One region of the Kineosporia sp. NBRC 101731 genome, then DNA from elsewhere that is predicted to be linked to it. Evidence: predicted binding sites of a transcription regulator. Region 1 holds the regulator's gene; the other holds the start of a gene.

Region 1 (11,738 bases):
CCCGCTTCATCAGGTCACCGACCCGGTTGAGACCGGCCTTCTCCTGCTCCCAGCGCGCCGTGAGGCCGGCCAGTTGCTCGGAACGGTCGGCCAGGTCGGCCCGCAGCTTCTCCAGACGCATCTGGCTGCCCGGGTCGGCCTCGTTGGCCAGCGCCATCTCTTCCATCTTCATCCGGTCGACCTGACGGCGCAGGGCGTCGATCTCCTCGGGCGAGGAGTCGATCTCCATGCGCAGCCGGCTGGCGGCCTCGTCGATCAGGTCGATCGCCTTGTCGGGCAGCTGACGGCCGGGGATGTAGCGGTGCGACAGACCCGCGGCGGCGACCAGGGCGGCATCGGTGATCGCGACCTTGTGATGCGCCTCGTAACGCTCCTTCAGGCCCCGCAGGATGGCCACGGTGTCCTCCACGCTCGGCTCACCCACGTAGACCTGCTGGAAACGACGCTCCAGCGCGGCATCCTTCTCGATGTTCTCGCGGTACTCGTCCAGCGTGGTGGCGCCGACCAGGCGCAGCTCGCCCCGGGCCAGCATCGGCTTGAGCATGTTGCCGGCGTCCATCGACCCGTCGCTGCTGCCGCCCGCACCGACCACGGTGTGCAGCTCGTCGATGAAGGTGACCACCTGGCCCTCGGAGGACTTGATCTCTTCGAGCACCGCCTTCAGCCGCTCCTCGAACTCCCCGCGGTACTTCGCACCCGCCACCATCGCGGCCAGGTCGAGGCTGATCAGTCGCTTGCCGCGCAGGGATTCGGGCACGTCGCCGGCCACGATGCGCTGGGCCAGACCTTCGACCACCGCGGTCTTACCCACGCCCGGCTCACCGATCAGCACCGGGTTGTTCTTCGTGCGGCGACTCAGAACCTGCACCACCCGGCGAATCTCGGCGTCCCGCCCGATCACCGGGTCGAGACGGCCGTCGCGCGCGGCGGCGGTCAGGTCGACGCCGTACTTTTCCAGGGACTTGTAGGTGCCCTCCGGGTCGGGGCTGGTGACCCGGGCGTTGCCACGCACCTTGGGCAGCGCGGCCAGCAGCTTGTCGCGGGTGATCCCCGCGCTCTGGAGGACACCGCTGTCACCCGCGGCCAGACCGATCAGCAGGTGCTCGGTGGAGACGTACTCGTCGCCGAGCTCCCGGGCGGCCTCGCCGGCCGCCGACATCGCCTGGTAGGAGGCGCGGCCGAGGCTGGGCGAGCTGACCGAACTGCCACTGGCCCGGGGCAGGCCCTCGACCAGAGCGGTGTTGGAGCGACGCAGGGCCTGCGGGTCGGCGCCCACGGCCTGCAGAAGGGCGGGAGCGACCCCGTCGGGCTGCTCGAGCAGGGCGCCCAGCAGGTGCGCCGGCTCTACCTGCGGCGCACCGTCAGTGGCGGCGCGCCGGACGGCGGAGGCCATGGCCTCCTGGCTGCGGGTGGTGAGCTTCAGGTCCATGGTGCTCAGTTACCTCCGAGTGCTGATGGAACTACTGCACTTCGCAACGCTGACAGAGTTGAGTCTGTTCCACTCAAGTTAGCGCATGCCTGCGTCATCTGCTTTCCCGGGAACGAAAAAGGGCCGGGACCCCGAGTGGGGATCCCGGCCCTCATGGCCTCGGTGTGACGTCAGCTCAACTGGACCTCGGTGGTCGTGGCGCGAACCGTCACGCCCTCCTGGCCCACCGTCACGTCTTGCGCGGTGAACCCGAACGGCAGCTCGGGCAGGTGGTAGGAGCGGTTCAGCAGCGACTTCACCTGCGGGCGCAGCAGCGGGTCGATGTCGGCGAGGGAGTCCTGCGTCAGCTGCAGCAACAGGTCCCCGTCCTTGATCGTGACGCCGGCCTCGCCCTGCAACTGGGTGCTGCCCAGCGGGCTCTCGTAGGTGCCGGTGATGGAAAGGTTTCCGCCGTCGCCCTCGGTGAATTCCACCTTGAGGTTGTCGTCGGGCATGTTGTCCGCGACCACCCGGTCGATGGACGCGTACCCCACCGTCGCGTCGGCCACGGCGGAGTCGACCGGCACGTCACCCACGCGGTGCTTCACCAGGTCGCCGAGGCTGGCGTGAATGCCCCGCATCTCCACGTCGAGCTGGTCGACAGTGACGCCGTCCTGCACGCTGAGGTCGTCGACCTTGGCGTTGACCTGGTCGTACTTACCCCCGAGAGCCTGAGTGAGCAGCGGGAATCCGTGCACCTCGACATCTGGTCGCTCTGCCAGGCCGGCCTCGCTCTGGACTCTCTCGGCGACCACGCGGCGGGCTGCCCACCATGTCACGCGGTCGACAACGACCAGCAGCACAAGCACCACGAGTACGACCCCGACGAGCCGACGGATGATCACGACCAAACCCTTCATGACGATCTGGGAGCAGGCTGAGCACGCACCTTGCCGGCGCACTGCCGGGTAACCGTGGCATACCCGAACGGCCGAGCAACAATTGGGACCGCTGGAAGGAATGAGATCGCGATTGGCGCATTCCGGCCACCCGGGAACCGCGGTTGGGGGCGAGACCTGGGCAGCGCGCTCGATGTCGCACCACCCAGGCCCCGCAGCCTGGTGGGACTCATGCGGGCCGATGCCTCACGCAGAGTGTCCTAGTTGCAGTTCTGAGTATGTGGTGAGATTCGTACGGGCTGTCACGAGGACTGGATCGACACCGCCGAACCTTGCTGGAAAAACCTCTCAGATAGCGCAATCCGACGTCAAGGAGTATTGGGGTCATATCGACGAAATCGCGGTGGATCACTACTTTAAGTGAGCAATGGGTGGACCGTTCAAAGCGCCGGACACGGAACGCTGCCCTACGCAACAATGACCCGCACATATCGGACGTCTGTACAGAGAGAAGCGTGAACTGATGGTCTCCGACCTGAGGAGCATCGAGCGTTTCGCGGTGACCCAGAAGATCACCCTGATGGTCAACCGTTACGAGATCCGCGAGCTGCGGCCCGACGGCAGTACCGGTGACCTGCTGGCCTTCGCCCAGCAGAAGCGCCTGGCGTTCAAGGAGGAGGTCACCTTCTACGCGGACGAGAACCGCACGGAGCCGGTGTTCAGCTTCAAGGCCCGTCAGCGTCTCGACCTCGGCGCCACCTACGACGTCCAGGACGCCACCGGCCAGACCATCGGCTGGTTCCGTAAGGACTTCGGCAAGTCACTCCTGCGCAGCTCGTGGCACATGGGCTTCGCCAACAGCCCGGTGGAACTGTTCGGCACCGAGCGCAACAAGAACGTGGCGATCGCCCGCCGGGTCTGGGAGTTCCTGCCCGTCCTCAGCGATCTGCCGTCGCCGTTCGTCTTCCACTTCGACTTCACCGACCCGGACGGCACGGTGCTCCTGAGCTCGCAGCGCAAGCGCTCACTGCGTGACCGCTACGAGGTCGAGGTGCCGGGCGCCCGTCTGGACGGCCGTCTGGCCGCCGCCATGGCCGTGGCGCTGGACGCCCTGCAGTCCCGGTAACCCATCCCGGCCTCCCGTGTCCGGGTCATGTCATCGCCCGGACACGGGAACCGTGAGCGGAACGAAACCCGGCACGGTGAGCTGAACCTCGGTCACCGACCCGGGAAGGGCCGGGAACAGCAGACTGATGTCGATCCCGGCGGGCCCCACGGTCTTCGGTTCCCGGCCACACGTGCAGTCCGCCCGGCCCCCGTCGGCGCCCGTCCACTCGGCGCCCGTCACGGTCTGCCCGGCCGCCGTGAGAGTGGCCGTACGGAATCCCGCGCCGCTGCTGTCGGTGTACCGGCCCGAACTCAGCTGCTGCTCCGACGACGCGCTCAGTGAGAACCGCACATGTGTCGACGATTCCCCGGCGTCCACGGCCTGCACCTCGAGAGTGCCGGTCGCCTCGTAACTCTGGTAGTCGTCCGGCGAGTACGCATAGATCACGCCCTGCTCCGAGGCCAGGGCCGGCGCCCGCTGCGGCGCCTGATCGAGATACTTCGCAGTGGCATCGCGCACCGACAGCTCCTCGCCCCCGGTACGCCACTTCGTCAGGCCACCACCCTGCACGAAGATCACCGCCGCCACGGCCACCGCCACCAGGCCCGCCAGGAGCACCAGCCCGGCGCGGCGTCTGTCCCTGCTGATCACTGCCCCTCCTCCGTCGATCTGCCGATCAGGGGCCGGACCGAGTCTTCCGGCGCCACCGAACCCGCCGCGGCGACCTGGTCGATCAACGGCCAGACCTGGCCCATCCGGATCGGTTTCTCTTGCAAGGAGGCCGGTTCCATCACACCCTCGTCGACCTTCACGTCGTGCACGATGTCGCCGTGCCCCACCATCACATCGACCGTGCCGACGTCGTCGGGCAGCTCCGGCATCACCGCGTAGAACGTGTAGAAGGTGCCCCCGGACTCGTCGGAGGGCCAGGCCGCCGAGGGCGACACCATGGCCTGCTCGGTGCCGTACTGCGACATCTTCACCAGTGGCAGGTAGATCTTCTGGTGCGGGAAATCGATCAGCCGCACGTTGCCGACACCACCCGAGGCCGCCGAGACGCGGTCCGACGCGAAGGCGTTGAAGGCGGACCAGCTCTGCGCCGGCGCGCCCTTCGGCAGCCCGGCCGAGTAGTAGACGATCGTCGCCCCGTCGATCCGGCGCACCCCGTTCACCAGCACCGTCGCCTTGACCCCCTCGGACTCCATGTCCTGGGCCAGTGTGGTGGAACCCAGGACCGGCACCTTCTGGTCACCCAGCTCCGCGACCGAGACGCCGCCGGTGGTGGCCGAGGTCAGGGTCCCGGCCAGGGCCAGCGCGATGATGTGTCTCATTCCGCACCTACTCGGTTGACGGGGGCGGTGAGCGGGACGAAACCCGGCACCTTGAGCTGGACCTCGGTGACGGACGCGGGCAGGGCCGGGAACAGCAGGCTGACCTCGACCCCGTCGGCGTCGACGACCTCCGGCCGGCGGCCGCAGGTGCAGTCGGCCGACAGCTCGTTCGCGCCGATCCACCGGGCCCCGGTCATCGACAGGTCGGCCTGTTCCGCCACCAGCGTGGCGGTGTGGAAACCCGACAGCGTGGTCTCGATGTACCCGGCGAGCCGAAGTCGCAGTTCCGACTCAGCGCTCATCGAGAACCTCACGTGGGTCGACGATTCGCTGACGTCCACGGCCAGGATGTCGAGGGTTCCGGGCGCGTCGTAGCTCGTGGAGGTGTCCTGGTCGTAGGCGTAGATCACGCCTTTCTCGGAGGCGACCGCCGGACCGACGGGCGCGCTGTCTCCCAGGAACGTCCGGGTGGCGTCCTCCACGGTCAGCTCACCCGTCGTGGCCACCGGTGCCGCCTCGGGGGCAGCGGCGGCCGGCTCGTCCCGGCCGGACAGGTAGAGCCCACCGGCCCCGGCCACCAGGAGCAGCCCCAGCACCGCCACGATCGCCGATCGCCTCACTTCGCCCCCTCCTGCCCGAAGACCACGCCGACCCGGCGGTTCTTCTTCCTGCCCGCCTCGGTGTCGTTGCCGCTGACCGGGTCCTGCTCTCCCCGGCCGGAGATCCGGTAGGTGACCCCGGGCACGGTGATCAGCGGCTTCAAGGCCCGGGCCACGGCCCGGGCGCGGCGCCGGGACAGCTTCAGGTTGTGCTCATCGCTGCCGGAACTGTCGGTGTGGCCGACGATCTCGATCTCGCCGCTCCCGGCCGAGGAGTTCACCGCGTCGGCGGCCTTCTGCAGCACCTGGTCGGCGGACGGGTCGAGCGTCGCGGAGTCGACCCCGAACAACACGTCCGACGAGAGGTTGACCGTGGTCGTCTCGTCGGTGCTCTCCTGCGTCACCGTGCCGTCGGCATTCGCGACGGTCGTGGTCAGCGGGCGCACCGAGTCCTGCGGGCGCAGCGAGGAAGCGGCCGCCGCCTGGTCGATCTGCGGCCAGGCCTCGCCCATCCGGATCGGTTCCACCTGGAGGGAGGCCGGTTCCATCACGCCGTCACTGATCGGCACGTTCTGCACGACGTCGCCGTGCCCGACCAGCACGTCCACCGAGTCGAGGTCTTCGGGCAGCTCCGGCATCACCGCGTAGAACGTGTAGAACGTGCCTCCCGGCTCGAAATTCGGCCAGGAACGGTAGGGCGAGGTCATCGCCGTGCCGTCGGTGCCGCCGTCGTCCTCGTGGAGCGGCGTGTAGATCCTCTCGCCGGAGAAGTCCACCAGGCGCACGTTCCCGATGCTGCTGATAGCGATGTTCCGGTCGGTCGCACCGGAGGTGAACTTGTACCAGTCCTCCGGGCGCGCACCTTCGGACAGACCGGCCGAGTAGTAGAGCACCGTTGCCCCGGGAATCCGGCGAACCCCGTTCACCAGCAGCGTCGCCTTCGTCTTGGTGCCGTCCATCTCCTGGCGCAGGGTGGTGGACCCGAGCACCGGCACCTTCTGCGCCGCCAGCTGGTCCTGCGGCATCGCGGTCGGGGTGGTCGTCGGGGTGGCCGTCGGGGTGGCCGTCGGGGTGGCCGAGGCCTGCGCCGACCCCGCGACCGCGGCGACGGTCAGCAGAACGACGACACCGATCGAGGCACGGCGCACCGCCGTCCCCCCGAAAACATTGGTATCCAACGGAAGATATCCCTTCAGTCCCCACTGGGCGCCGACCCTAGGGCAGAACCGCCCGAGCCGGTCACACTCCGGCAAAACCCCTAGGCCAGAACGGTTGGTGCGTAACTCAGCGCCAGACGGGCACTCCGGGCCGTGGCCGAATCAGTGCATCCGTGAAAGGGATGGGCGTCGCCGCAGCGGACGACCGGCCGACCGGGAGGCCTCGAGGACCGCGAGCGTCCGGTCCCGCGCCACCAGGCGCCAGGCCTGCGGATCGTGCGCGGCCAGAACCTGGTCGGCACACCAGGTCTCATACGCCGCAAGGAGTTCCGACCGGGACCGGACCGGCGCCCCGGTCTCGGCGTCGAGCAGCCCCGCCCGGTAGAGGTGCCACAGCCCCCGGCGCGCGAAAGGACACTCCACCAGGCGCGAGCCCCGGGCCCAGCCCTCGGCCAGGGCCGAGACCTCCGCGCGGGACCTCGTCCCACTCAGCAGGTCCTGCCACCAACCGCGCACCGCCTCGACCCCGGGCGGGATCTCCCCGAGTGCAGCGCCATCCGCTTCTCCCCTCCGAAGACGCGGACTCAACTGTCCCCTGAACACTCGGGCATCTCCCTTCTTCCCTCCGGACGCCGCGAGTCGATCACACGGTGTACTCACGACGACGTGGACCACTTTAGGGCCAATTGAACCCGAGACGCACTCTCAGTGAATGAGATCACGCTAGATGCGCAGCGTTCATAACACTGAGCTATCAAATGCTTAGCAGAAACCGGAATTGGAACAGGCGACCGAAAGTAGTCGACTACCTTGAGTGGTCACATCAGGCTGAGATGACGCCCCGGTGCGATGCCCCATCCCGCTGCCCGCCCGGCCTCGGTCTCCAGGATCCAGCCGGAGCGCAGCCTGGGAAGCCCGACCCGCTGCGGAACCATCGTCACTACCGCCAGCACCGTTCCGTCGCGCCGCACATAGACCACGTCGATCGCAAAACGCATGCCGATCGTGTGCACGCTCGACCCCGGCCGGAGCACCAGCCCGGTCGCCACCCCGTCCCGGCCGAGCAGCCCCCGCGACCGCTGGACATAGCTCGTAGCCACCTCCACCTCGGCAACCTCGACACCGTCCACGAGCAACCCGGTCACCTGATCCTCCTGAAAGTCACCATCACGCGATTCGCACCATGTAACCGCGCAGTGGGACCCAGTGACCTGTCGTGAGCCTGATGGCCCGTCAACCAGCTCGCCCGGACACCAGGTGAGCGCCCACACGACTGCGGAGCCGGCGCTGCCGCTGCTCAGCAACCCACGACCGGCAGAGCCGGTCACGGCCGCTCGCGCTCGAGTCGGCGGTGGGGATCCGGGGGCGGCCGACTTGGTTGCCGACTCTGGATTCGGTCTGATGGCAGAACTTTTGGACGTCGATGAGGCTTCAGAGCCCGAGCCCTTCACCGGGCGCGTCGGCGTCCGCATCGACCTGCGTACCCCGGGAACGCGGTGAACGGGGTGATCGCCGGAGGAAGCTGGGCGGGCCCTCCTGGTGCTCCTGACGGCGATCCCCGCAATCGCCGTCAGCGCCCGTCGTGCCTGTTCCTCCTGAGATCAGTTCTTGCTGAGGTCGTCCAGGTACTGCTCCAGCCCGGCCACGACCATCCGGTGGTCCTCCACCTCCGGCAGACCGGAGACGGTGACCGTGCCGACCACTCCCACACCGTGCACGTGCACCGGGAACGACCCGCCGTGCGCCGCGTACTGGTCGGGGTCGAGCCGGAAGCGTTCTTCGAAAGAGACGCCGTCGGCGAACGCCTGACGGCCCACGAGGAGCGAAGACAGCCCGAAACGATCTACCACAGCCGCCTTTCGGCGGATCCAGGCATCGTTGTCGGCGCTGGTGCCGGGCAGGGCGTAGTGGAAGAGCTGCTGGCCGTTGCGGCGCAGGTCGACGGTCACCGGAGCACGGCGGGACGCAGCGAGCTCGACCAGGATGATGCCGATCTGCCAGGCGTCGTCATTGTCGAAGCCAGGCAGCCGCAGACGGCGCTCCTGGTCTTCGATCTCCTCGATGAGGGAGGCAAGCTCGGAATCCATGGGCACCAGTCTTACCGGCCGGGCCGCCAGACGACCAGCGCCGTGGAGGTGACAGGCCGTCGCGGACGGCGACCGGGAGGCACCGCAACGATGTCGCCGCCGGGCTCGGCCGCGAAGACCCTCCCGGCGCTGCGCAGCTTGGCCTGCATCAGGCGCAGTTCGTCCATGAGCTGCTCGACCTGGCCGCGCAAGGCCCGGTTCTCGTACTCCAGCTCGAGAATCCGCTTGATCCCGGCCAGGTTCACGCCCTCTTCCTGGGAAAGGCGCTGTACCTCGCGCAGGGACGCGACGTCACGGGCCGAGTACCGACGGCCGCGGCCGGCCGACCGGCCCGGGGTCACCAGGCCGAGTCGGTCGTACTGCCGCAACGTCTGCGGGTGCATCCCGGCGAGTTGTGCCGCTACCGAGATGACGAAGATGGGTGCGTCCGGGTCGACGCTGAACTCGACGTTGATCTCGTCAGCCATGACATGCCTTAGTTCGGGCGGTTGTCGTCGAGACGGGAGAACAGGTCGGCGCGGGGGTTCTCCCCGGCCGTGTTCTCGGCGAACGTCTTCAGCGCCTCGCGGGCCTTGCCGTCCACCCGTTGCGGAACGGCCACCTGGAGGGTGACCAGCAGGTCGCCGGTACGCTTGGCCGTCTTCACCCCACGGCCGCGGGCACGCAGCGTGCGCCCGGAGGGTGTGCCGGCCGGAACCTTCATCTTCACCCGGGCACCGTCGGGTGTCGGCACCTCGACCTCGGTGCCGAAGACAGCCTCGGGAAAGGTGACCGGCACCGTGACGCGCACGTCGGCCCCGTCGAGCGTGAAGATCGGGTGCGGCTCGACCGAGACGGTGACCCAGAGGTCGCCCGGCTCGCCGCCGACGTCCGACATCTTGCCCTTGCCCCGCAGGCGTACCTTCTGGCCGGCCCTGACCCCGGCCGGGATCCGGGCCGTGATGGTGCGCAGTCCGGCCTGCGGGTCGTCGACCCGCAGATTGAGCTGTGCACCCTCCATCGCCTGCCGGAAAGTGAGGGTGGCCGTGGCATTCAGGTCGCCGCCGCGCATCGGGCCGCGCGGTGACCGGTAACCACCGGCACCGGCACTCCCCGGCGGGAAGAGACCGTTGAGCATGTCTTCGAAGATGGGCGACTCGGCGCCGCTCCGGCCGCCGGCCCCCGTACCCGCACCCGCGTTTCCGCCCGTGGTGTAGCGCACCCGCTGTTGCCCGGCGCCGGGCATACCGCCACCGCCCGGCATACCGCCGCCGAACAGGTTGCCCAGCAGGTCTTCGAAGCCCGCACCGTTACCCGCGGACGGACCACCGCCACCGCCGGCCGTGAACCGCGCACCGCCCCGGGACATCGCCCGGATAGCGTCGTACTGCTGCCGCTGTTCGGCATCGGAGAGCACCGCGTAGGCCTCGCCGACCTCCTTGAACCGCTTGTCGGCACCCTTGTCGCCCGGGTTCGCATCCGGGTGATGCAGGCGCGCGAGTTTGCGGTACGCCTTCTTGATGTCCGCAGCACTGGCGTTCTGCGGCACCCCGAGTACCGAGTAGAAGTCCTTTTCGAACCAGTCCTGGCCCGCCATGTGTCTCTCCTTGAGCCGCCGGGAGGCCCGGAGCGGGAAGCGGCTGACAGCAGCCGCTTCCCGCTCCGGTCACGGACGAGGTGTCAGTTTGGGTCGGCGACGGCGACCCGGGCTGCTCGCAGCACCCGGTCACCACTGCGATAGCCGGGCTGGAGCACCTGGACGACCGTGGTCGTCGTGGTGCCCTCGGCCAGTTCCGCCTCGGTGCGCATCAGCGCCTCGTGGACGGAGGGGTCGAATTCCTCCCCGGCCTCGCCGTACCGGACCAGACCGAACCGCTCCAGCACCGCCTCGAGCTTCTCCGCGATCGCCGCGAACGGCCCGGTCTCCAGATCGCCGTGCTGACGGGCCAGGTGGACGTCGTCGAGCACCGGAAGCAGAGCCTCCAGCACACCGGCGGTCGCCGTGTCCTTGGCCACGTCGCGGTCACGGTCGACCCGGCGCCGGTAGTTCACGAACTCGGCCTGCAGGCGCTGCAGGTCGCCGAGCCGCTCGGCCGCCGAGGACCGGGCGGCGTCGAGGTCGGCCAGGATCCCGTCCAGCGAAATCTCTTCCGCAGTCACGCTCTCCTCACCCTCACCCTCGCCGTCGTTCTCGTTCTCGTCGGGCCGGTCGGACCCGGTCTCACCGGGCACGACGCCTTCCCCGAGGTCCTCGGAGCCGGAGGACGAGGGTTTCCCGACGTGCCGGCCGCCGTTCTGGCTCTTCGCCGAGTCCTTCCCGGCCGACTCGGGTGAGCCGGACTCTTCCGGCTCACCCTCGGCGGACGAGTCCTGGCGCACCTCGCCGGTTTCCGGGTCGAGCCGACGTCGGTCGCGGATGGTCGGCCCCGAGGAACTCGAACCGTCACCTTCCGACGGATCGACAGTCTGCTCACCCATCACTTGTCCTCGTCGACGATCTCGGCGTCGACGACGTCATCGTCCTTGGACGTGCTGCCCGCACCGGCGCTCGCGCCGGCCGAACCCGCAGCGCCTTCGGCGCCACCCTCGGACTGCTGCGCGTAGAGCGCCGCGCCGAGTTCCTGGCTGGCCGTGGACAGGGCTTCCTGCTTGGCCTTGATCTCACCGATGTCGGTGCCCTCGAGCGCCGTCTTCAGCTCGGCGATCGCGGTGTTGACCTTGGCCTTGCCCTCGTCGGGCAGCTTGTCGTCGCTGTCGCGCAGGAACTTCTCGGTCGAGTAGACGAGCTGCTCGGCACCGTTGCGGACCTCGGCCTCGTCGCGACGCTGGCGGTCTTCCTCCGCGTGCGCCTCGGCCTCCTTGACCATGCGGTCGATCTCGTCCTTGCTGAGGGCGCTGCCACCGGTGATGCGCATCGCCTGCTCCTTGCCCGTGCCCCGGTCCTTGGCGGACACGTTCACGATGCCGTCGGCGTCGATGTCGAAGGTGACCTCGATCTGCGGCACGCCACGCGGGGCGGGAGCAATACCGGTGAGCTCGAAGTTGCCCAGCGGCTTGTTGTCGCGAGCCAGCTCACGCTCACCCTGGAAGACCTGGATGAGCACCTGCGGCTGGTTGTCGTCGGCCGTGGTGAAGACCTCGGACGCCTTGGTCGGGATCGCGGTGTTGCG
Region 2 (11,738 bases), on a different contig from region 1:
GGTCACGCTCTCCGGTCGCACGATCAATCGCCGCCCCGGTCGGTGGCTCTCAGCGGCAATGACGGTCGCGACGGCGACCGGACGCCCGCACCGGACATCGGCCAGGACCTCCCCCAGTTCGGGGAACGTTTCCCGCCCGACCTGTTCGACGAAGATCTCGATGGTGCCACCGCACGTCAGGCCGACCGAGAAGGCGTCGTCGTCGCTGACGCCGTAGCGTTGCAGGACCGGCACACCGCCATCGCGGACCGCGATCGCCCGGGAGTAGACGTCCCCCTCCACGCAACCGCCGGAAACGCTGCCGACCACACTGTCTTCCGGGCCGACGACCAGGGCCGAGCCGGGTTGCCGGGGGGCGGAGTTCCAGGTGGCCACCACGGTGGCTACAGCGACGTTCTCCCCGGTTTCCCACCAGGCGCTCAACTCGTCGATCAGATCGCGCACGTGCTACCGCCCTGCCCCGACATCTGTTGTGAGGTCGAGATACTCGTCCGGAACTCTTCTCAGGACCCTAACCCGCAGTTGTTTCCGTCCGGGGTCTTGGGCACCGGGTGCGGTGGCCGTGAACAGCGCGGCGGCCACCGTCAGGGCGGTGATCGCCGTGGTTCTCCTGGGTGGGTGGAGATGCACGCAACCTAGGTTTCCTGGCGAGCGAGAGGTCAGCGCCGGGCCACCCCGGCCACAGCGATGTTGTTCTGGTCGCGTGCGGCCTCGTCCGGCCACGCCGGACGCCACTGGGGGGTCCAGACCAGGCCGGGCTCGACGAGGTCCCAGTCGCCGAAGAAGGAGGTGACCTGCTCGCGGGTGCGCACCTGCATGGAGTCGGCAGCGTTGCGGTAGAGCCCGGCCGCCTTGCGGGTGTCGGCGGTTCGCCCCTCGTCGATGACATGGGTGATCGCGACGAAACTCCCCGGTGCGGCCGCGTTCCGCAGTGCGGCCACGGCCTGGTAGGGATCGTCGGCGTCCGGCACGAACGGCAGCACCGAGGCCAGCAGCAGCCCGATCGGGCGGGACAGGTCGAGCAGGTCCAGCAACTGCGGTGAGGTGAGAATGTCGTGGGGCCGCCGCAGATCGCCCATCAGGATGGCGGTCGAGGGGTTGTCGCGCAGGATCAGCTCGCTGTGGGCCACCGCGATCGGGTCGTGATCGACGTAGAGCACCCGGGCCCCGGGCAGCACGGGCTGGACGATCTCGTGCACGTTGCTCATGGTGGGTATGCCCGAGCCGAGGTCGAGGAACTGGTCGATGCCCTGCTGCGCCATGAAGGTCACGGCCCGCTGCACGAAGGCCCGGTTCGTCTGCGCCGCGGTCGCGATCGTCGGGATCACGGCGAGCACCTTCTCGGCGAACTCCCGGTCCACGGCGAAGTTGTGAGCCCCGCCCAGCAGGTAGTCGTACACCCGGGCCGGCGATGGAACAGTGAGGTCGATACCGGGAGGTGCCCAGTCGGGAGTCGTCATGACGTCGGGCCTTCCGCGCGGGGTAGCAGCACGCCGTCAGCCTAGCCGCGCGAAACGGGCATATCCCACCTCGACAGGCGCCCACACCCTTACCCGGCGGAGCGCAGCCGCCCCGGACCGGTGACCCGCATCGGCGACTGCCGGCCCGTCGCTGAACAACCATGGCGGGCCGTTCCCCGGTGAGCTCCGGGTCACTGCGTAGTCTCAAGGGATGGATGAGTGGCCCGGGAGTGACACAGGTAGGGCCCCGGCCCCGGTCCGCGGGTCGTTCCTGCTCGAGCGGGTGTACGCGGACTCGGCCCGTGACCTGGGGATTCCCCCGCAGCAGGGGGTGCTGCTGTGCGTGCTGACGCCCGGACCGGTGGAGTTGTCCCGGCTGGGTGCCGTGCTGCGGGTGGCCGAGCCGACCCTGACCGGCCTGGTCCAGGCGGCCGAGACCAGCCGCCACGTCACCCGCGGCCCCGACCCGGCCGGCACCTACCCCGTCGTCCTGACCCTGACCTCCATCGGTGCGTCCATCGCCCAGGAGTTCTACGACGAGACCTGCGCCCGGATCGACGCCCTCACCTACGGGCTCTCGACGAGTGAGCGCACCGCGCTCGCTGCGCTGCTGGGCCGGTTCATGGTGGGCCGGCACCGGCCCCGCCCGGTCACCCACCTGCACGCCGGCACCCGGTCGGGTTCCGGTCCCCGGCCGCGGAACAACCCCACCCCTCCGGCCCAGAGCGCCTGACTGGTACGGGGCCGACGGCTCCAAGTGATGGCCGGCCGAGCCGGACCGAACGGCTCCGATGCTGCGTCATGCCTCGGGCCGCGCCTCTGACCTGCGTGTTTGTTGTTGCCTGGCTGATCGTCCAAGAAGTTGAGTGGAAGTGGCTCAACTAGCCTTGCGCACGTTCGCCCGTCGGTTTATCGTTTTCCTGCGGCCGGATGAGGGGCCGCCGAAAGACGAGATTGACGAAGGAGTGTGAGCTGAGATGGCTCTTCCTGTGCGTTCGGGTGACGCGGTCGTCCGCTGGGATCCTTTCCGCGAGTTCGGCGACATCCAGCGTCAGTTCGACCAGGTCGTGCAGTCGGTGTTCGGCCCGGTCGAGCGTGACCAGGCCGCAGCCCGCCGTACCTGGCGTCCGTTGGCAGACGTCACCGAGTCCGACTCTGGTTACGTCATCAGCCTCGAGGTTCCCGGCTTCCGGAAGAACGAGATCGAGCTGAGCGTCGAGGGGGACACCCTCACGGTGGGCGGCGAGTACGCCCTGTCCGAAGACGGGGAACAGCGCCACGCGCGCCGGGCCGGCCGGTTCCAGTACAGCACCCTGCTGCCCAAGGGTGTGGCGGCCGACCAGGTCAGCGCCTCCCTGGCCGACGGCGTACTGCGGGTGTCCGTGCCCAAGTCCGGTGAGACGCAGCCGCGCCGGATCGAGATCACCGAAGGCTGATTCACACCGACGGATAACAGGGCCGGTCCGGCAACGGGCCGGCCCTGTTCACGTTCGGGGTCGGCCCGCGCATCGGGACGACGCCGATGCAGACGCCCACCGTCGAGGGATCGCGCACCCTCCCGCTCACATTGTCAGCATCGATAGTACTTACGCGCTCGACATTTTCGTCATCGTTCCACCCCGTCGGCAGAGGCCACGCTCGCCGTCCAGGCCCGGATACCTCCGTCGAGGTGATGCAGAAGGCTGTATTTCTGGCGGCGCAGCACCTGGATCGCCCGGGCCGATCGCTGACCGGCCGCGCAGTACAGGATCAGCGGTACGTCCCGGGGTAGATCGGCCCGTTCCAGGTCGGCGAGCGGGACCAGCAGGGCTCCGGGGATGGCGAACCGGTCGTGCTCGGCCGGTTCGCGCACGTCGATGAGCAGGAAGTCGTCGTCCCCGGCGGCGCGGGCCCGCAGGCGTCCGGCCAGGTCTCCCGCGGTGATCATGGGGAGCGTGGGCGGTGCCAGGCGGGTGATCGGTGCCCGGGTGGCGTCGGGGATGAGGCGGAACGTGCGCCACGACCAGGTCTGTACGTCCAGGGTCAGCACCCGCCCGAGCAGGCTCTGACCCGTGCCGGTGATGAGTTTGACCGCCTCGGCGGCCATGATCGAGCCGAACAGGCCACAGACAGCCCCCAGGACGCCCGCGTCGTTGCAGTCGGGCACGGAGCCGGGGGCGGGTGGCTCAGGGAACAGATCGCGGTACTGCGGGCCGTGTCCGCCCCAGAAGGTGCTGGCCTGGCCCTGGGACCGCAGCACGGCGGCCCAGACCCACGGGATGCCGGTCAGCACACAGGCGTCGTTCACCAGGTAGCGGGTGGGGAAGTTGTCCGAGCCGTCGAGTACCAGGTCGTACTGCTCGACCAGCCCGACGGCGTTGCCGGTGTGCAGCCGTTCGCGATGTCGTTCGACGCGCACCAGCGGGTTGGCCCGCCGCACCGCGTCGGCGGCGCTGTCGACCTTGGACCGCCCGACGTCCGCACCGGTGTGGATCACCTGTCGCTGCAGATTGGACTCCTCGACCACGTCGTCGTCCACCAGCCCGATCGTGCCCACGCCGGCCGCGGCCAGGTACTGCAGGGAGGGTGAACCGAGGCCTCCGGCCCCCACCAGCAGCACGCGGGCGGCCTTCAGCCGTCGCTGACCGGTCCCGCCCACCTCCGGCAGCACCAGATGGCGCGCATAGCGCCGGTGTTCGGCCTCGGTCAGGGGGCCTCCCGGGGCCACCAAGGGCGGACGTACGTCACCGGTCACGCGCGGTCCCCGAACTCGGCCAGGCCCACCGGCGTCGAGGAGGCCAGCGCCCGTTCACGTTTCGGGATACGCCCAGCGAGCCGGGCCGCGCGCCCGGCCTGGACCGCCAGCCGCATCGCGACCGCCATCCGCTCGGGGTCGTGCGCCCGGGTCACCGCGGTAGCCAGAAGCACACCGTCACACCCCAGCTCCATCGCCAGGGCTGCGTCGGAGGCGGTGCCGATCCCGGCATCGAGAAGGACGGGAACGCCGGCCCGCTGGGCGATGAGAGCGATGTTGTGCGGGTTCAGCACACCCAGGCCGGTGCCGATCGGCGCGCCCAGCGGCATCACCGCAGCGCAGCCGGCGTGTTCCAGTCGCTGTGCCAGCACCGGGTCGTCATTGGTGTAGGCCAGCACGGTGAAGCCCTCGTCGACCAATTGACCCGCCGCGTCGAGCAGTTCACCGGCGTCCGGGAGCAGGGTGTCCTCGTCGGCCACCACCTCCAGCTTGACCCACGACGTGCCGAGCAGCTCGCGGGCCAGCCGGGCCGTCAGCAGGGCCTCACGGGCGGTGCGGCATCCGGCGGTGTTGGGCAGGACCTGCACACCCACCCGGGTCAGGATGTCGAGCAGCCCTCCATCGGCCGTGGGGTCGATCCGGCGCATCGCCACGGTCGTCAGCTGTGTGCCGGAGGCCCGCAGCGCGCTCTCCAGGATGCTCAGGTTGCCGGCGCCACCGGTTCCCATCACCAGCCGGGACGTGAAGGCCTGGCCGGCGATCCGCAGCGGCTCGTCCGACAGGCCGGACTGCCCGGGCTGCCCGGCCTGTTCCAGCATCGGGGTGCTGACCTCAGGCGTGCTCGTCATCCGCCCGCCACCGCCCCGAGAATCTCGAGCCGGTCGCCGGGACACAGCCGTGTCGTCGTCCACTGCCCGGCCGGGACCACGTCGTCGCCCAGGGCCACGGCCACTCCGGTGGGTGGGCCGCCCTGGCTTCCAGCGACTTCGGGCCCGGCGAGTTGTCGCAGTAGGTCCGCCACGGTGGCCTCACCGGGCACCTGCACGGGTTCGCCATTGACGATCACCTCGAGCATCGTGTTCTACCTCCGTCCGGCCGTGGCCACCGTGGTGGTGTCACGGCCTGTCGTCGATGTACCGGGCTGTTCGAGCCGCCGGGGATCGCACACCCGCACCGGGCCGGCGGGCACGTCCCCGTCGGCCAGGGCAGCAGTCACAGCGTCGGCAGTGACCCCGCACAGCAGCACACCGTTGCGGTGGTGGCCGGTCGCCAGGATCAGGCCCGGGACCGCGGAAGGCCCGATCAGGGGCAGGTTGTCGGGAGTGCCCGGACGGCATCGCGCCGCGGTTTCGGTGAACTCCAGTTCCGATACCCCGGGCACCAGGGCCCGGGCGTCCTGCAGGAGATCGTGCACGGCGCCGGCGGTGACCCGCTGGTCCAGGCCGACGTCCTCGCTGGTCGCCCCGACCACCAGTTCACCGTTCTCGCGCGGCACCAGGTACACGTCCCGGCCGTGCACCACCGCGCGGACGGTGCGCCGCAGGATGTGATCACCCGCGGGCATCCGCAGCCGCAGGATCTGCCCCTTGACCGGCCGTACCGACGGCACGACCGACCGGGCCCACGCGCCGGTGGCCAGCACCACCCGGAGGGCCCGCACCAGTGCCCCGGAGGCCAGACGGACGCCGGCGAGCACCTCGTCCACCCGTTCGGGGGTGCCTGAATCCTGAACGGTGACCACCCCGGCGGTCGTGGCCGCGATCCGCAGAGCCTCCAGCAGCCGGCGCGGGTCGATCTGGTGGTCGTCGGGGATCAGTGTGCCCGCGCTGACCCCCGGATCCAGCGTCGGTTCCAGTGCGCGGCAGCGCCGACCGGTGAGGGCCTCGACCGTCAACCCGAGACCGGCCTGCAGGCGCCGGGTCTCGGCCAGGCGGGCTCGGTCGTCGGCGGTCAGGGCCACGGCCAGGGTGCCGCACCGGCGGTACCCGGTGACCAGGCCGCTGACCAGCTCGAGTTCGCGGACGAAGTCCGGGTATCCCTGCGCCGCGTGACACCCCAGACGCAGCAACGGTTCTTCGCCGGGCTGCACCTCGCTGACGGGGGCGAGCATCCCGGCCGCCACGCCGGAGGCCCCCGATCCGGGCGCAGGGTCGACGAGGATCACCTGCAGCCCGCGCTGGGCCAGCCGCCAGGCACAGGCCGTGCCGACGACACCGCCGCCCAGGACGACCACATCGGTGGCCGGAACAGGCGTGCCAATTACCATGTTCGAGCTCCCTTCGCCGGCATGACCCGGAGCAGGTTCAACGGTCGGCGAGATGTTCGCCCTCTCAGCCCTCGGTGGGCTCCCGTGCTGGCATCACCATACCCCGCCCAATGCGACACTTCGGCGCATGCCCCGATCCCCGCACCCGGCCCTGATCCGGGCCCGCCTGTATCTCTGCTGCGATTCCCGTTCCCGTCAGGGCAATCTCACCGACTCTTCGGACGTCGTGCTGGCGGCTAGGGTGGACGTCATCCAGTTGTGGGAGAAGGTTCTGGCAAGCCGCGCGCGAGCTGGAGCTGCTGGAGGTGTTCGGCGCTGCGGTGCAGCGGCACGGCCGGTTACCCGCGGCTGGCGACCGGAACGACATCGCCTCGATCGCCCGCACCGACGTCCTGCACCTGGGCCGGAACGGATCGAGAATTCTTGGGCGTCGTTGGTCGGCGAACACCTCGTGACTATCGACCGTGATCATCCCGGGAAAGGGCGGTGTTCGGCGACCGGTCATCGCCAGTTCGGCAAGCAGTCGCGGAATGTCCGCTCCAGGCAGCGACCGGTGACGGTGAGTCGCTTCTTCCGGAAATAATTCAAGAGCAAGTTGTTTCGCATGTGCGGTGCGATCAGTCGTGCACGGCGATGATCGTGGCGAAGGCCTGCTGGATCAGCTGGGACAGAGGAGGCCGGTTTTCGGCGTCGCGGTCGCGCAACTCCCAGTCCCGGATCAGGCCGCTGCGCAGGGCGGCGAGCGAGGCCCGGGCGAGGATATCGGCCACGAATTGCGGCTCCGGATCATCGGAATTGGGGGTTGAGGCCGCGATCAGGCGCGCGCGCAGGGGGATCGCTATCGCCTCCTCCACCCGGAAACCGACCGCGTTCGGGGCGCGGCGGAGCTTCGGGCCGGGCGGGCCCTCGTGGAACATCCACAGGGGTGAGGGCCGGTTTCCCTGGGCGATCTTCCACGCCACGGTGGCCAGGCCCATCTGGACGGCTGTCAGCGGTCCCTCCGCGGCCGGCCGGGTCCGGATGGCCTCGGTCAGGTCCGGAAGCCAGGACAGGGCGTCGTCCAGGATCAGTTCCTCCTTCGCGGCGAAGTACCGGAAGAAGGTGCGTTCGGTGACGCCAGCGGCATCGGCGATGTCCCGGACGGTGGTGTTCTCAAAGCCCTGCTGCTCGAACAGCCGGTCGGCGGCGGCCTGCAAGGCCGTGCGGGTGGCCAGTTTGTTGGCCTCGCGCTTTCCACCGGTAGACGTCACAGGCAAAGCATTTCACGATCAGCCCCCGACTACCTAAAGTCACTCGTCGCATTGTCTGGGCAAACTTGTCAGCCCTGACACTTTTGCCTAAAACTGTCAGTCGTGACAGATTTTTTGAGTGCGCGGCCCGGTGGCCTCTACCGGCTGGGACGTTTCTGCGCCCGCCACCCCGGGCCGGTCGTCCTGCTCTGGCTGGTCCTGCTCGTCGGCGTCACGCTCGGCCACCAAGCCCTGGGCGGGCAGTACTCCGACGACTTTGAGCTGCCCAATGCCCCTGCTCAGCGGGGTGCTGATCTCCTGCAGATGCATCAGTCCAGTAGCGGTGCGCAGAGCGGTCAGGTCGTCTTCACCGTGCGCGAGGGAACGCTGGCTCAACAGAAGGCGGCGATCGACAGTTCGGTCGACGCCATCCGCCGTCTTGGCCATGTGCAGTCCGTAACCGACCCCATAGACTCTCAGGACGGCCGGACCGCCTACGTCACTGCCGGTTTCGACAAGAATCCGAGCGCGCTGGGTGACGCCTTCGTCACCCAGATCGACGATGCCACCGAGTCGGCCCGTCGGGCGGGCGTCAACGTGGAGTACGGCGGTGAGCTCGGTCAGGCTGCCCGGCCGAAGACCGGCGACGCGGTCTCGGAACTGATCGGCATCGGCACCGCGGTCGTAGTGCTGCTCCTGGGTTTCGGCAGCGTCGCCGCGGCCGGCCTACCGATCCTCTCCGCAGCGATCGGGGTGCTGGCCGGGATGGGGCTGCTCGGCATGCTGGCCGCCGCCACCACGTTCGCCACGGTCTCGCCCACGCTGGCGATCATGATGGGACTCGGCGTCGGTATCGACTACGCGCTCTTCCTGGCCACCCGCTTCCGCCAAGACCTGATGGAGGGCGGCGAACCGGCCGAGGCGGCCGGGCGGACCGTGGAAGGCAGCGGGCGATCGGTCCTGATCGCCGCAATGACCGTGGTCATCGCGATGCTGGGGCTCTATGCGTCCGGGGTCTCCTTCATCGGCAAGCTCGGTCTGGCGGCGGCGCTGACCGTCGCGGTCGCCGCGGCGGCCGCCGTCACGCTGGTGCCGTCGCTGCTCGGCCTGGCCGGCAAGCGGATCGACCGGCTGCGCGTCCGCTCGGCCGTCGCCGAGGCCGGTAGCGGCGAGAGCGACGTGTGGCACCGGCACGCGGCCCGGATCGGACGCCGTCCCTGGCTGTATCTGGCCGGCGGGGTGGCGCTGCTGGCCGTGATCGCCCTGCCGACGTTGTCGATGCAGCTGGGACACGTGGACGCCGGTTCCGATCCGGCCGACTTCACCAGTCGGCAGGCCTACGACGCGATCTCCGACGCGTTCGGCCCCGGTGCCAACGGACCGCTGACCATCGTGGTGGACGTCTCGCACGCCGACACGGACGTGTCAGCCGATCTGCAGAAGGCTCTGCAGGGCGTCCGAGGCGTGGCCTCGGTCTCGAAGGTGCAGGCCACCAAGGACGGGGACGTGCTCGTGGCCACGGTGATCCCGACGACCGGACCGCAGGACTCCTCGACCGAGGAGGTGCTGCGCACCTTGCGCGACGACACCCTGCCCAAGATAGTGGAGGCCCATGACGCCCACGGATACGTGACCGGGGCGACCGCCTTCCAGCTCGACTTCCGCGACAAGATCGTCTCCCGGCTGCCGGTGATCATCGCTGTGGTGCTTGCGGCGGCGATGCTGTTGCTCCTGATCACCTTCCGCAGCGTGCTGGTGGCCATCAAGGCGGCGGTGCTGAACCTGCTGTCCATCGCCGCGGCCTACGGCGTGGTGGTGGCGGTGTTCCAATGGGGCTGGGGCGCATCACTCTTCGGGGTCAGGGAGACCGTGCCCATCGAGTCCTACGTACCCATGATGATGTTCGCGATCGTGTTCGGGCTGTCCATGGACTACGAGGTGTTCCTGCTCTCGCGGGTCCGCGACGCCTGGCTGCGCACGCACGACAACCGGTTGAGCGTGGGCGAAGGGCTGTCGGTGACGGCGCGGGTGATCAGCTGCGCGGCGCTGATCATGACCAGCGTCTTCGCAGCATTCGTGCTGTCCGACGTGATCGTGGTCAAGATGCTCGCCCTCGGACTGGCGGCCAGCGTGCTGATCGACGCCACGATCATCCGCTTGATCGTCGTCCCGGCCACCATGTTCCTTCTGGGCGGCGGCAACTGGTGGATCCCCCGCTGGGTCGACCGGATCCTGCCGCACCTCGAAGCTCACACCACACCAGCTCCTTGATCCATCAGGGAAAGGCCTCCTGCCGTGCAACACGTGAATCTTCCCGACGGACGCAGTCTTGCCTACGACAGCATCGGATCCTCCGACGCGCTGCCCCTGGTGTTCCATCACGGATCACCCGGCGGCGCGGTCCGGCTCAGACCCCTGACCGAAGCCGCCTACAAGCACGGGCTCCGACTGATCACTTTCAGCCGCCCCGGTTACGGCACCTCCACTCCTCACCCTGGTCGTAGCATCGCCGACGTAGCCGCGGATGTGACCGAGCTGTTGGATGCCCTCGGCACGGAAAAGTTCCTCACCATGGGTCATTCGGGCGGCGGCCCGCACGCGCTGGCCTGCGCCGCGCTCCTGCCGCAGCGGTGTCTCGGCGCTGCGATCGTCGCCGGAGTCGGGCCCTTCGCCGCGCCGGGCCTGGACTTCCTCGAGGGCATGGCTCCGGAGAATCTGGCTGAGTTCGGCGCTGCTGTCAAGGGAACCAGCGAACTGGACGCCTACCTGTCGGCCGAGGCGCAGGGCCTGGCTACCGTCCGGCCCGAGGACGTCGTCGCGGCGCTCGGCGGCCTGGTGGGGCCGGCCGACCAGGCCGCCCTGACCGGTGACGCCCTTGAGCACATGGTCGAGACGATGCACTACGCCGTCTCCTCCGGGATCGCCGGCTGGCGGGAAGACGATCTGGCCTTCGCCAACGACTGGGGATTCGCGCTGGAGGACATCCGCGTGCCGGTGAGTGTGTGGCAGGGAGTCCAGGACCGGATGGTTCCCCTCGCACACGCTCTTTGGCTCGCGGACAACGTCCCGGGCGCCGCGCTGCACGTCGAATCGCAGGACGGGCATCTGTCGCTGTGGTCCCGGTTCGGCGACATCGTCGGTGACCTCCTGGTCGCCGTCACGGAAAATTCCTGACCGCTCATCTGATCCGAAAAGTAGGTACACGGTATGAACACCAACCGACGACAGGTCATCAAGGCGGCCACGGCGACCGCGGTCGCCGCCGCCGGAACCCTGGGGGCCAAGTCAGCGTTCGCATCACCGACCCCGACCCCGACCACCACCACAGCCATTCCCACCAAGGGCGCTGCGGTCGTGCTCCTGGGTACCGCCGCCGGACCCGTCCCGATGCGAGGACGGAAGGGAATCTCCAGCGCCCTCGTGGTGGACGGGCGGATCTACCTGATCGACATGGGGCACGGCACCTTCGACCAGTTCGAGCTGTCCGGTCTCGACATCGCCGATCTCGACCACGTCTTCGTCACCCACCTGCACTCCGACCACCTGGCCGATCTCTACAACCTGCTGTGGCTGCGGTTCGGTGGGATCAACCCGCTGACCCACAAGGTGACCATGCACGGACCGGGACCGGCCGGTGCACTGCCGGCGTCCGCGTCGGGTGAGGCCGTGGCTACGGTCTCACCCGAGAACCCGGCTCCGGGGCTGAACGACTTCATCACGTCCTCGATCACCGCCACGGCCTACGACATCAACATCCGGATGCGGGACGAGGGCTGGCCCGATCCGCGCGCCCTGGTCCAGGTCGAGGAAATCACCGTTCCTGAGGTCGGGGCCAGTCCCACCGGCGAAATGGCGCCGGCCATGAAGCCGTTCACGGTCTTCTCGGACGATCGGGTCACGGTGACCGCGATTCTCGTCCAGCATCCGCCGGTTTTCCCGTCCTTCGCGTTCCGGTTCGACACCGCTTATGGGTCGGTCGCCTTCAGTGGGGACACGACGATCACCGATAACACCGTGACGATTGCCCAGGACGCGGACATCCTGGTGCA

The links. The regulator HspR, encoded in region 1, represses chaperone genes until heat shock. The targets are predictions, from matches to a motif close to ANTTGAGNCNGNCNGNCTCAANT.
Region 2: a site for HspR is predicted at 2,321-2,343, ahead of QSK05_RS14660 (Hsp20/alpha crystallin family protein). Genes of this name have one in related genera too.

The regions. Positions count from the first base shown of each region.
Region 1 is NZ_BSTC01000001.1:520,778-532,515, reverse strand. Features, by position in the region: gene clpB (ATP-dependent chaperone ClpB) at 1-1,429, opposite strand, end outside; gene QSK05_RS02270 (LmeA family phospholipid-binding protein) at 1,600-2,313, opposite strand; gene QSK05_RS02265 (LURP-one-related family protein) at 2,831-3,433, shown strand; gene QSK05_RS02260 (hypothetical protein) at 3,464-4,066, opposite strand; gene QSK05_RS02255 (hypothetical protein) at 4,063-4,746, opposite strand; gene QSK05_RS02250 (hypothetical protein) at 4,743-5,366, opposite strand; gene QSK05_RS02245 (OmpA family protein) at 5,363-6,523, opposite strand; gene QSK05_RS02240 (hypothetical protein) at 6,665-7,018, opposite strand; gene QSK05_RS02235 (DUF192 domain-containing protein) at 7,321-7,647, opposite strand; gene QSK05_RS02230 (heme-degrading domain-containing protein) at 8,104-8,589, opposite strand; gene QSK05_RS02225 (heat shock protein transcriptional repressor HspR) at 8,601-9,056, opposite strand; gene QSK05_RS02220 (DnaJ C-terminal domain-containing protein) at 9,065-10,165, opposite strand; gene grpE (nucleotide exchange factor GrpE) at 10,249-11,046, opposite strand; gene dnaK (molecular chaperone DnaK) at 11,046-11,738, opposite strand, start outside.
Region 2 is NZ_BSTC01000004.1:370,457-382,194, reverse strand. Features, by position in the region: gene QSK05_RS14675 (XdhC family protein) at 1-444, opposite strand, end outside; gene QSK05_RS14670 (SAM-dependent methyltransferase) at 660-1,460, opposite strand; gene QSK05_RS14665 (MarR family winged helix-turn-helix transcriptional regulator) at 1,672-2,193, shown strand; gene QSK05_RS14660 (Hsp20/alpha crystallin family protein) at 2,438-2,896, shown strand; gene QSK05_RS14655 (ThiF family adenylyltransferase) at 3,067-4,194, opposite strand; gene QSK05_RS14650 (thiazole synthase) at 4,191-5,012, opposite strand; gene thiS (sulfur carrier protein ThiS) at 5,039-5,269, opposite strand; gene thiO (glycine oxidase ThiO) at 5,276-6,460, opposite strand; TPP riboswitch at 6,452-6,556, opposite strand; gene QSK05_RS14635 (TetR/AcrR family transcriptional regulator) at 7,078-7,710, opposite strand; gene QSK05_RS14630 (MMPL family transporter) at 7,813-9,960, shown strand; gene QSK05_RS14625 (alpha/beta fold hydrolase) at 9,994-10,863, shown strand; gene QSK05_RS14620 (MBL fold metallo-hydrolase) at 10,897-11,738, shown strand, end outside.